Regions from separate parts of the Ensifer sp. 22521 genome, predicted to be linked through region 1. Evidence: riboswitches for the same ligand, from Rfam matches in the RefSeq annotation. Region 1 holds a riboswitch; each other region holds the start of a gene.
What was found. A riboswitch is a leader RNA that binds a small molecule or an ion and turns the genes downstream of it on or off. The one in region 1 is predicted to bind cobalamin.
Positions count from the first base shown of each region.

Region 1 (2,195 bases):
GAGTACGGCCGGAACGTTGCTCGTAATATCGACCGGCTGCGGCGCGCCGTAGACATGGGGTGCTGCGATCAGCACCAGGCCTGCGACCTTGGAGACGATCTCCTCGCGCAGGACGACGAGATAGAGACCGACTGCGGAGAGGGCGACGGTTGCCAGCCACCAGGTCTGGCGGTCGCCGAGTTCGGCGGCCGGGAAACCCGGCAGTTCCGGCGGCAGGCCGATTGCCGGCAGCATGTGCACGGCGAGCCAGCCGCAGGCGCCCCAGAGCGCGCCGTTCCGGAGCGTGATCGGGTAACCGATCACCAGGCTGACGCCGGCCAGGAGCAGGCCGAAGCCGGAGCCGGTGACGAGGTTGGCAATGAGTGTGCCGGAGAACCGGCTCATACCGAACATGATGCCGCCTTCCTCGTGTTCGCCCTCATGCGCATAGGCTGGCGTGATCGGCGACAGGGCATCGAGCATGGCGGAAAGCGGTGAGACCGCCTTCAGCGACGAATGCTGGTCATGGCCCTCGGCGGCGGGTTGCGTCGTTCCAGGCTGTGCAGCGGGCTGTTCGGTTGCGGCCGGAGCCTCGCCTTCGAATTCCTCCGCATGCAGGATCAGCGGGGTTACCCGAAATTCCTGGGCGCCGGTCATGAAGACACCGGCAATCAGTCCAGCCACGATCGCGGCCAGAAGCGTTCTGACAATCATCTTGAATTCCCTCGATAACGGCAAAAGCCACGCGCTGCGGCGTGGTTTGCAAGCCTTCCCGTTCTGTCATGCGGACGGCCGTTGCGCGCCGGACGAACCGGCATGCACAAACACCGACATCCGGCACAGGCCGGATGCGTTCATGTCCGCAGACACTTCGATGCGGAACGTGAGTTACGTTCCGGAACATCGTCTTAGTGGCAGGGGAAGCCGTAGGAGTGGCGGGTGTCGTGCGCGGTGTCGTGCAGCACTGCCGAGTTGGCAAGGCCGGCGCCGAAGACGAGGAATGCGCCGATGAAGAGCGCGATGACGCCAGCGGTCAGACGATCGCTGAGGGAGAGCGGAATGCTCGAAACAGTAGACGTAGCCATGACAACCTCCGTGATGGCATCGGGAAATTCCCGGTGTGGGCCCTATGCCCGTATCGAGTGGCAGGTTTCCTGGCTCACGGCGCTGGGCGGGAAGCCCTGGATCTGCCTCGCCTTCCCAGATCGACCACCCTCTCGTGGTCTCTTCCAGTGGCTTCTTCCGGATCGCTCCGGAATGGCAGATCGACGTCGCTCTACAGTCGCGGGGTCGGCCGTGATGTGAATGCCCAGCATGGGTCCATCCGTCACGTTCCCGTTTACTCCCGAAACACGTTCGTGTCCCGGGAACCAATCGATCCCAGATGATTAGGAGCGTGTCATGGAGTTGTCAATTGAGCCTGCGCCGCCCGCCGCTTCATCAGCGACAAAATCGCGGAGGATCATCTGCTTGTAGGCCTCGACGATGCGGTCGCCCTCGGTGCGATCGACCGACACGGCAAGCCGCATGGTGCAATCGCCGAGATGCATGATCAGGAAAGCGGCGCTATCAATGGTTTCGCGCGGCGCTTCGGGCACAAGCCTAGCCCAGACATCGGCAAGAAGTTTTCCGCCGGCGCGGCTTTGCAGAAGATCGATCTCGCGCAGCGCCTTGTCGGCCTGCATTGCCGACCAGATGTCGCGCATCACAGGCTCGGCCAGGAACATGTCGTAGTAGATGTCGAACAGCACACAGAAAGCGTCGCGTAGTTCCGCGAGCGATGTGACCTTGGCAAGTTCGGCGGCGATGCACTCGTTGCACACGGCATTGTAGCGCTCGGCCAGCGTGCGCACGATCGCCGCCTTGTCAGGGAAGTACTGGTAGAGCGAGCCGATCGAAATTCCAGCCTTTTCAGCGACTTCGCTCATCCGCATGGCGTCGCTGCCCTTTTCCTGAATGAGCGCCGTCGCGCAGGCAAGGATTTGTTCGACGCGCTCGCGGCTGCGTTTCTGGCTGGGTGTCCGGCGCAGCGCAGTCTCGTCTTCGGCGGGGACCGCGGATGGGCTTGTTTCTGTAATCATGAGTGATGCTCACATTTTGGCTTGACTCTTAAAATACGAGGATTTATCACATTTGCAAATGTGAGAGATGCTCATGTTTGTTGATGAACCTTAGGAGGAAACGATGTCTCAGAAAGTCACACTGGTTTTGGGCGG
Region 1 is NZ_JBQENM010000045.1:19,761-21,955, forward strand. Features, by position in the region: gene ACTJKE_RS34975 (CbtA family protein) at 1-693, opposite strand, end outside; gene ACTJKE_RS34980 (CbtB domain-containing protein) at 888-1,064, opposite strand; cobalamin riboswitch at 1,107-1,369, opposite strand; gene ACTJKE_RS34985 (TetR family transcriptional regulator) at 1,368-2,060, opposite strand; gene ACTJKE_RS34990 (NAD(P)H-binding protein) at 2,164-2,195, shown strand, end outside.

Region 2 (2,195 bases), on a different contig from region 1:
AACGATCCTTCATGCCCTGAACTGGGCCGGGAACGCGCTCAACCCGACCATCGACATCGATACGTTCAGCGAATTCCAGCTGAAGGATATCGGATTGACGCGGGATCACGAGACCGTCCGGGCGCACATCGGCGATATTGCCGATCCGTGGCATTGGCCGACGGACGGCAATCCGCGCAAGTCACCGCCCTCGTCGGAGCGGGATTGCGGCGACGCGCCGCAAATGGCAAGGGCTTCGCCTCGAGCCCAGCCCGGAGAAAACAAAGACGTAAGCATGTCGCTCTGCGATTGACGGAGCGCAGAGGCAAGAGACAGCGCAGTTGTCGTGATCTGCCACCTGCCAGCACGTGGACCGAATTCGGGAGAGATCCGGCGTGGCGTTTCTAAAAGCGACGTGCCGGAGCCTCTTCGCAAGTGATCGGCAACGGAGCGAGCGCCGGGCTCGAAGCCGAGAAGCTCTCCACCCACAGGTTTCGCCGCATCCCGTCGTTTACTCCTTGTTATCCACACGGCGAAAGAAATCACCTTCTCTCCCCGGCTTCAGGCACCTCGAACCTATTGACGCAGATTTGCGATGAACTACTATATCTAGTGTTCGAGGTTCTCTCGATTCGCAGGGATTGAGAGCTAAGACGGGAATACGGTGCGTCGGCGAGTTTTCGCCAGGCTATGCCGTAGCTGCCCCCGCAACTGTAGACGGCGAGCGACTGTCCGGAATTGGACCACTGAGGCATGAGGCCTCGGGAAGGTCGGGATGGAAGCTGAGACCCGTGAGCCAGGAGACCTGCCTCGAGCAATAAACGTCCACGGGCGGGGTGTCCGGAGGGGTTGAGTCCACTGCATGTTTCCTTAAATCGTCGCCGATTTAAGGATAAAAACATGCAGCAAATCGAAGTGCTACAGCGACCTTTGCGCGTCTGATAGGACGCACGGCGCTGTAGTGCGGCAGGATGAGCCTGCCTGATCGTCTCGACGTCTCCCCGGCAGCCTGTCGAAAGCTTCGGGGTGAAGTCATGCCCGCGTCATTGAAATTCTATCGCTCGCCAATCAAGAGGCGCGGTTTCCCGCGCAGCTGACGAAGAGGCATGCCCGGGCGTCCAGATCCGAGCGAGCCACAGCCATGACAGCCCTGCATTTCGCCGGATCGCGGCTGCGTGTCCGTGCACCTTCTCATGCTCTCATCCAGCCGACCAAACGAGGAAGAAATGAACGTTACCGTCTATAGCAAGCCCGCCTGCGTCCAATGCACCGCGACCTACCGGGCGCTCGATCGCCAGGGTGTCAACTACGAGGTCATTGATATCTCCATCGACCAGGACGCGCTCGAAACGGTCAAGGGCCTCGGTTACATGCAGCTTCCCGTCGTCGTCGCCGGACCCGAACACTGGGCGGGTTTTCGCCCCGACAAGATCAGCGCGCTTTCCTAGAGGAGACAGGCGGTGGGCCTGATCGTCTATTTTTCCAGCCGCTCGGAAAACACCCATCGCTTCGTCGAAAAGCTCGGCCTTCGCGCAGCGCGCATACCGCTCAAGGAAAGTAAGGCTTCGCTTACGGTTTCCGAGCCCTTCGTGCTGGTCGTGCCCACCTATTGCGGCGACGACGGCCGGGGTGCGGTGCCGAAACAGGTGATCCGCTTCCTCAACGATGCGGGCAACCGCTCTCACATCCGCGGCGTCATTGCCGCGGGCAACAGCAATTTCGGCGCGACCTATGGGATCGCCGGCGACGTCATCGCGGCCAAATGCCAGGTGCCCTACCTTTACCGGTTCGAGCTTCTCGGAACCGAGGAAGACGTCGCCAATGTCAGAAACGGGATGGAACGATTTTGGACGTCTCAACACTCGAACGCCCCCTGAAGGCGACGGAAGCGGCGCTGGACTATCATGCGCTGAACGCGATGCTGAACCTCTATGATGAAGAGGGGCGCATCCAGCTCGACAAGGACCGGCTGGCGGCGAAGCAGTATTTCCTCCAGCACGTCAACCAGAACACCGTCTTCTTCCATAACCTCAGGGAGAAGCTCGATTATCTGGTGACCGAGGGCTACTATGAACAGCAGGTGCTGGATCAGTATTCCTTCAATTTCGTCCGCGACCTCTACGACCACGCCTATGGGAAGAAGTTCCGCTTCCCGACCTTCCTTGGCGCGTTCAAATACTACACCTCCTATACGCTGAAGACCTTCGACGGAAAGC
Region 2 is NZ_JBQENM010000003.1:112,480-114,674, forward strand. Features, by position in the region: gene ACTJKE_RS04625 (hypothetical protein) at 1-292, shown strand, start outside; cobalamin riboswitch at 582-806, shown strand; gene nrdH (glutaredoxin-like protein NrdH) at 1,206-1,427, shown strand; gene nrdI (class Ib ribonucleoside-diphosphate reductase assembly flavoprotein NrdI) at 1,440-1,856, shown strand; gene nrdE (class 1b ribonucleoside-diphosphate reductase subunit alpha) at 1,826-2,195, shown strand, end outside.
Region 2: linked by a shared signal. The riboswitch ahead of nrdH (glutaredoxin-like protein NrdH) and the one ahead of ACTJKE_RS34980 (CbtB domain-containing protein) in region 1 are both predicted to bind cobalamin.

Region 3 (2,195 bases), on a different contig from region 1:
CGGACGTGCCGGGAAAACAGAACGATTTTTTTGGGGGCGTTCGGTTGCTGCCTCAGAGACTGCGGATGATGCGGCGCAGCGCGGAGTCCCGGGCACCCAGCATCAGCACGTTCTTGAGAGCAACCTTGGGGTCGTCCGTGCGGAAGAGGAGCCCGTTGTCGCGGACGTTGCGGTTGATGACCATCTGTCCGTCTTCGGCGTTCGGCTCGATCGCGACCGCGAAATACATGCGGGAATAGCCGCTCTGGATACGGTCGAAGAAATGCGTCTCATCACCAAGGTCGCTGAAGAAATTGGCGAAGTAGAACGACCAGGTGATGTCCTTGGAAGGCGTGACCGCCGTCCGCGCCGCCGTCACATGGCAATAGCCGAGATGCGGCTTGCCGACGAGCGTGCGGTGAAAAATCAGCTTGGGAAACTGGATCGAGGCATGAAAGCCGTTGATCCGCTTGTGCGTCGTGTCACCGGCGGTCGCGAGCTTCTTGCCGGTCCTGTCCGCGACTTCTTCGTAGCTCAGATACCGTCGCTCGCTCGGCAGCCATTGCCGGCGGTTGATCCTGCCGGTGCGCAGAAACTCGGTGTGAACGGCCGTCTTCGGCATGACCGCCGGCGGCTTCTCGGCCGCAGCGTCGTAATATCTGAACTTTGCCATGATCGTCAGTGTGCCATCTGCCTGCCGGACATCTTCGTCCGCCGGCAAGCCTAGTGGCTTATGGTTAATGAAGGATTTCCTTTCGTTCGCGGAAGATGCCCCTGCACATTCATGGGAATGTCGCAAACGGGCGAAGCCTTCCTGTGTCTGCGTCATGTCAGTCACAAAAGACGGCATCTGCCAAATTTTTGATCTATCTATATGTTTATAAAGTGAAAAATTCTCGATTCCGTTTCCAGAAGGCGGTTTCGATCGTGTCGTCATTCTGGAATTGAATGTCGCTATCCGGCGCCTGCCGAGGCGCCTTCCGCGCTTACATATCCTTACTCAAGGTGTCGTCTTCCAAAGGGGAAGGCGGAGAATTGGGAAGCCGGTCAAATCCCGGCGCTGCCCCCGCAACGGTGGTGGAGCGAAAGCCTCGGCAAAAGGCCACTGGACGGTTTTCCGTCCGGGAAGGCGCCGGGCTGGTCCTTCGAAGGACGGCTCCTGAGCCCGGAAACCAGCCTTGACAGACATAACCGTAACGGGTTGCGGCGGGCAGCCGGATCGGAGCCTAAGACGCATGGGTGCGCGCCCGTGCGGGTTCCTGTCCTGCCTCTCCGAAACATGGCGCATGAGGACAGGACATGGATACCAAGACCGATATGCTTCGCAAGCTGAAGGGCCGGCGTGACGGCTACAGCCTCGATCGGGCCTTCTACATCGACCCCGACTATTACCGGCAGGACCTGGAAAACATCTGGTATCGGGATTGGCTGTTCATCGGCCACGATTGCGAAATCCCGCGGGCCGGCAACTATTTCACCGTCCAGGTCGGCGACTATCCGGTCGTCATCACCCGCGATCGCCAGGGCACGATCCGCGCGCTCCACAACTCCTGCCGCCACCGCGGCTCCCGCGTCTGCACGCAGCACAAGGGCTCTTCGGCGAAGCTCGTCTGTCCCTATCATCAATGGACCTATGAGCTCGACGGCTCGCTGCTCTTTGCGCGCCAGATGGGCGAGGACTTCGACAAGGCTGCCCACAGCCTGAAGCAGATCCATTGCGAAACGGTCGGCGGCTACATCTTCATCAACCTGTCGGAGACGCCGGCGGATTTCGCCGCCTTCCGCGAGCTGGCATTCCCCTACCTCGCGCCGCACCGGCTGGGAGAGACCAAGGTCGCCTTCGAAAGCACCATCATCGAAAAGGGCAACTGGAAGCTCGTTTGGGAGAACAACCGCGAGTGCTACCACTGCGCCGCCAATCACCCCGAACTCTGCCGGACCTATCCGGAAGCGCCGACCGCGACCGGGGTGCAGGGCGCCAAGGACGATCCGGTGATTGCCGCCCATTGGGCGAAGTGCGAGGCCGAGGGCCTGCCGAGCGAGTTCCGGATGTCGCCGACCGGCCAGTTCCGCGCCGCGCGCATGCCGCTGGTCGATAATGCCGAAAGCTACACCATGTCGGGTGCGCCCGCCGTAAAAAGGGCGCTGTCGGCCGATGTCAGGCAGAAGCAGATCGGCACGCTCCTGATGTTCCACTACCCGACGACCTGGAACCA
Region 3 is NZ_JBQENM010000001.1:235,076-237,270, forward strand. Features, by position in the region: gene ACTJKE_RS01065 (DUF6656 family protein) at 53-652, opposite strand; cobalamin riboswitch at 966-1,174, shown strand; gene ACTJKE_RS01070 (aromatic ring-hydroxylating oxygenase subunit alpha) at 1,279-2,195, shown strand, end outside.
Region 3: linked by a shared signal. The riboswitch ahead of ACTJKE_RS01070 (aromatic ring-hydroxylating oxygenase subunit alpha) and the one ahead of ACTJKE_RS34980 (CbtB domain-containing protein) in region 1 are both predicted to bind cobalamin.

Region 4 (2,195 bases), on a different contig from region 1:
CCCGACCTTCCTGCCGCAGGAAGAAACCTCGATCGACCTGAAGCACCCGAAGGGACCGGCCTATCAACCGGTCCAGAACTGATCCTGGCGCCGCCTTAAAGCGCGTCGCGATCTTTTAGATTCGCTCATTGCACTTTAAGTTTTTGATACTTCGCACGTCGTTATCGCAAAACCGCTGCGCACTTTTGCGAGACGGGTTTTAGGAACTCTCGCCGCAGTTCCCCCAGCCTTCCTCAAACACCAGCTCTTCCAGCGGCAGGCGTTGCCGCCATCCCTTCACCGCCAGTTCGGGCTGCTGGTAAAGGCGATCGACATAACCGAGGCAGAGCCAGGCGACGATCTCGATATGATCGGGAATGCCGAGGATCGCCTTGATCTCGGCCTCGTGAAAGATGCTGACCCAGCCGACGCCAACTCCTTCGGCGCGGGCCGCAAGCCACAGGTTTTGCACGGCGCAAACCGTCGAATAGACATCCATCTGCGGATTGTGCGTGCGGCCGAGAACGACGGCGCCGCCGCGCGTGCGGTCACAGGTGACGCAAATGCTGAGCGGTGCCTTGCGAATGCCTTCGAGTTTCAGCGAGCGGTATTTGGTCTGCTGCTCTACCTCGAACATCAGCGCCGCCTCATCATTGGCGCGACGAAACGCCTGCCAGACGCGCTCGCGCGTTTCTGCCCCCCGCACCAGTACGAAATTCCAGGGCTGCATGAAGCCAACCGACGGTGCACTGTGCGCCGCCGTAAGCAGGCGTTTCACCAGATCGTCGGGAAGAGGCTCTGCCAAGAATTCGTCGCGCACGTCGCGGCGTGTTTCGATAGCGCGGTAGACAGCCTCCCGCTCATCCAGCGAGAAGGCACCGGCAGCCGCAAGGCCGCCCTTCGGTTCAGTCAGCATCGTTCGATCCCCAACAATGCGAAAACCTCCCGCCGTCCGCGCGGGGTTCGGTCTATCTCGCCAGGCCGGTCTTCTGACTTCGGTTCAACCGGTCGCCTCACCTTCCCAGATCGATTTAAGATCCAGTGGCAAAACCTTGAATCAATTCAAGGCACTTGTAGAGGCGACTGTCCCCGTCACAGCGTTGGGCACGTTCCGGAATGACACCGGATTCCCGATTCTCCCGCTTGCGCGGGCACCTGACGGCGTCATAAGGGCACAGCCACTAGCGAAAGACAAGCGCCCGTCAGAGCGGGATGAGGAAAAGTGCACGCAGTTTTCCGCCCGCATTCCGCTCTAACTTCTAAGGACCGATCACGTTTATGATTTTGGATCGATCCGACCCAAAATCATCGTGATCTAGAGCGGCGCCACCGGATGGGGCGAACCGTCATAGCCGCCCCAGACCGATTGGTCGAAGCAGATCACCGATCCGGTCATCAGCCCGGATTCCGCCGAAGACAGGTAGGCGCAGGCTCGCGCCACCTCGGCCGGATCGACGAGCCTGCCGAAGGGTTGGCTGGCGGCCGCCTTTTCGAGCCAATCCGCGGCAGCGCCGTGAAATTCGCGCTGGATGCGGTCCTCGCCTTCGGAAGCCATCCAGCCGATATTCAGGCCGTTGACGCGGATGCGGTTGCGCAGAAGCGCATAGGCAGTGTTCTTGGTCAGCGTCTCCAGAGCGCCTTTCGACGAGCAATAGGCCGCAATGAAGGGCTGCCCGGCCATTGCCGACATCGAGCCGATATTGACGATGGTGCCTTCCGTTCGCTCGCGCCGCATCACCTTCACCGTCTCCTGCATCAGGAAGAACGGCGCCCGCACATTGATGGCGAACATCCGGTCGAAGAGTTCCGGTGTCGTGTCCAGGATCGTGCCGCGATCGGTGATGGCGGCGGCATTGACCAGCGCATCGACCCGACCGAATTCCGCATCGCAGGCGGCAACGACCTTGCGCGCGTCGTCCACCTTTTCAAGATCGGCCTCGACATAGACCACTTTCGCGGCGCTGGCCTTGCCGATTTGCTCGGCCTTCGCCCGCCCCTTGGCGGCATTGCGCCCACAAATGACGATGCCCGCCGCACCGCGTTCGGCGAATAGGCCGGCGATCGTTGCGCCCAGCCCTTGCGTGCCGCCGGTGACGATGGCGACCTTGCCTTGCATCTGTCCGTTCATCGAGTTCCTCCCTCGCAAATGATGATGTGAAACAGCTACGGCTCCCGAGCGAAATGCGCCGGGAGCCTGTCAATTGTGAGACTGACCC
Region 4 is NZ_JBQENM010000009.1:251,624-253,818, forward strand. Features, by position in the region: gene ACTJKE_RS16230 (DUF2865 domain-containing protein) at 1-82, shown strand, start outside; gene bluB (5,6-dimethylbenzimidazole synthase) at 200-895, opposite strand; cobalamin riboswitch at 942-1,153, opposite strand; gene ACTJKE_RS16240 (SDR family oxidoreductase) at 1,295-2,107, opposite strand.
Region 4: linked by a shared signal. The riboswitch ahead of bluB (5,6-dimethylbenzimidazole synthase) and the one ahead of ACTJKE_RS34980 (CbtB domain-containing protein) in region 1 are both predicted to bind cobalamin.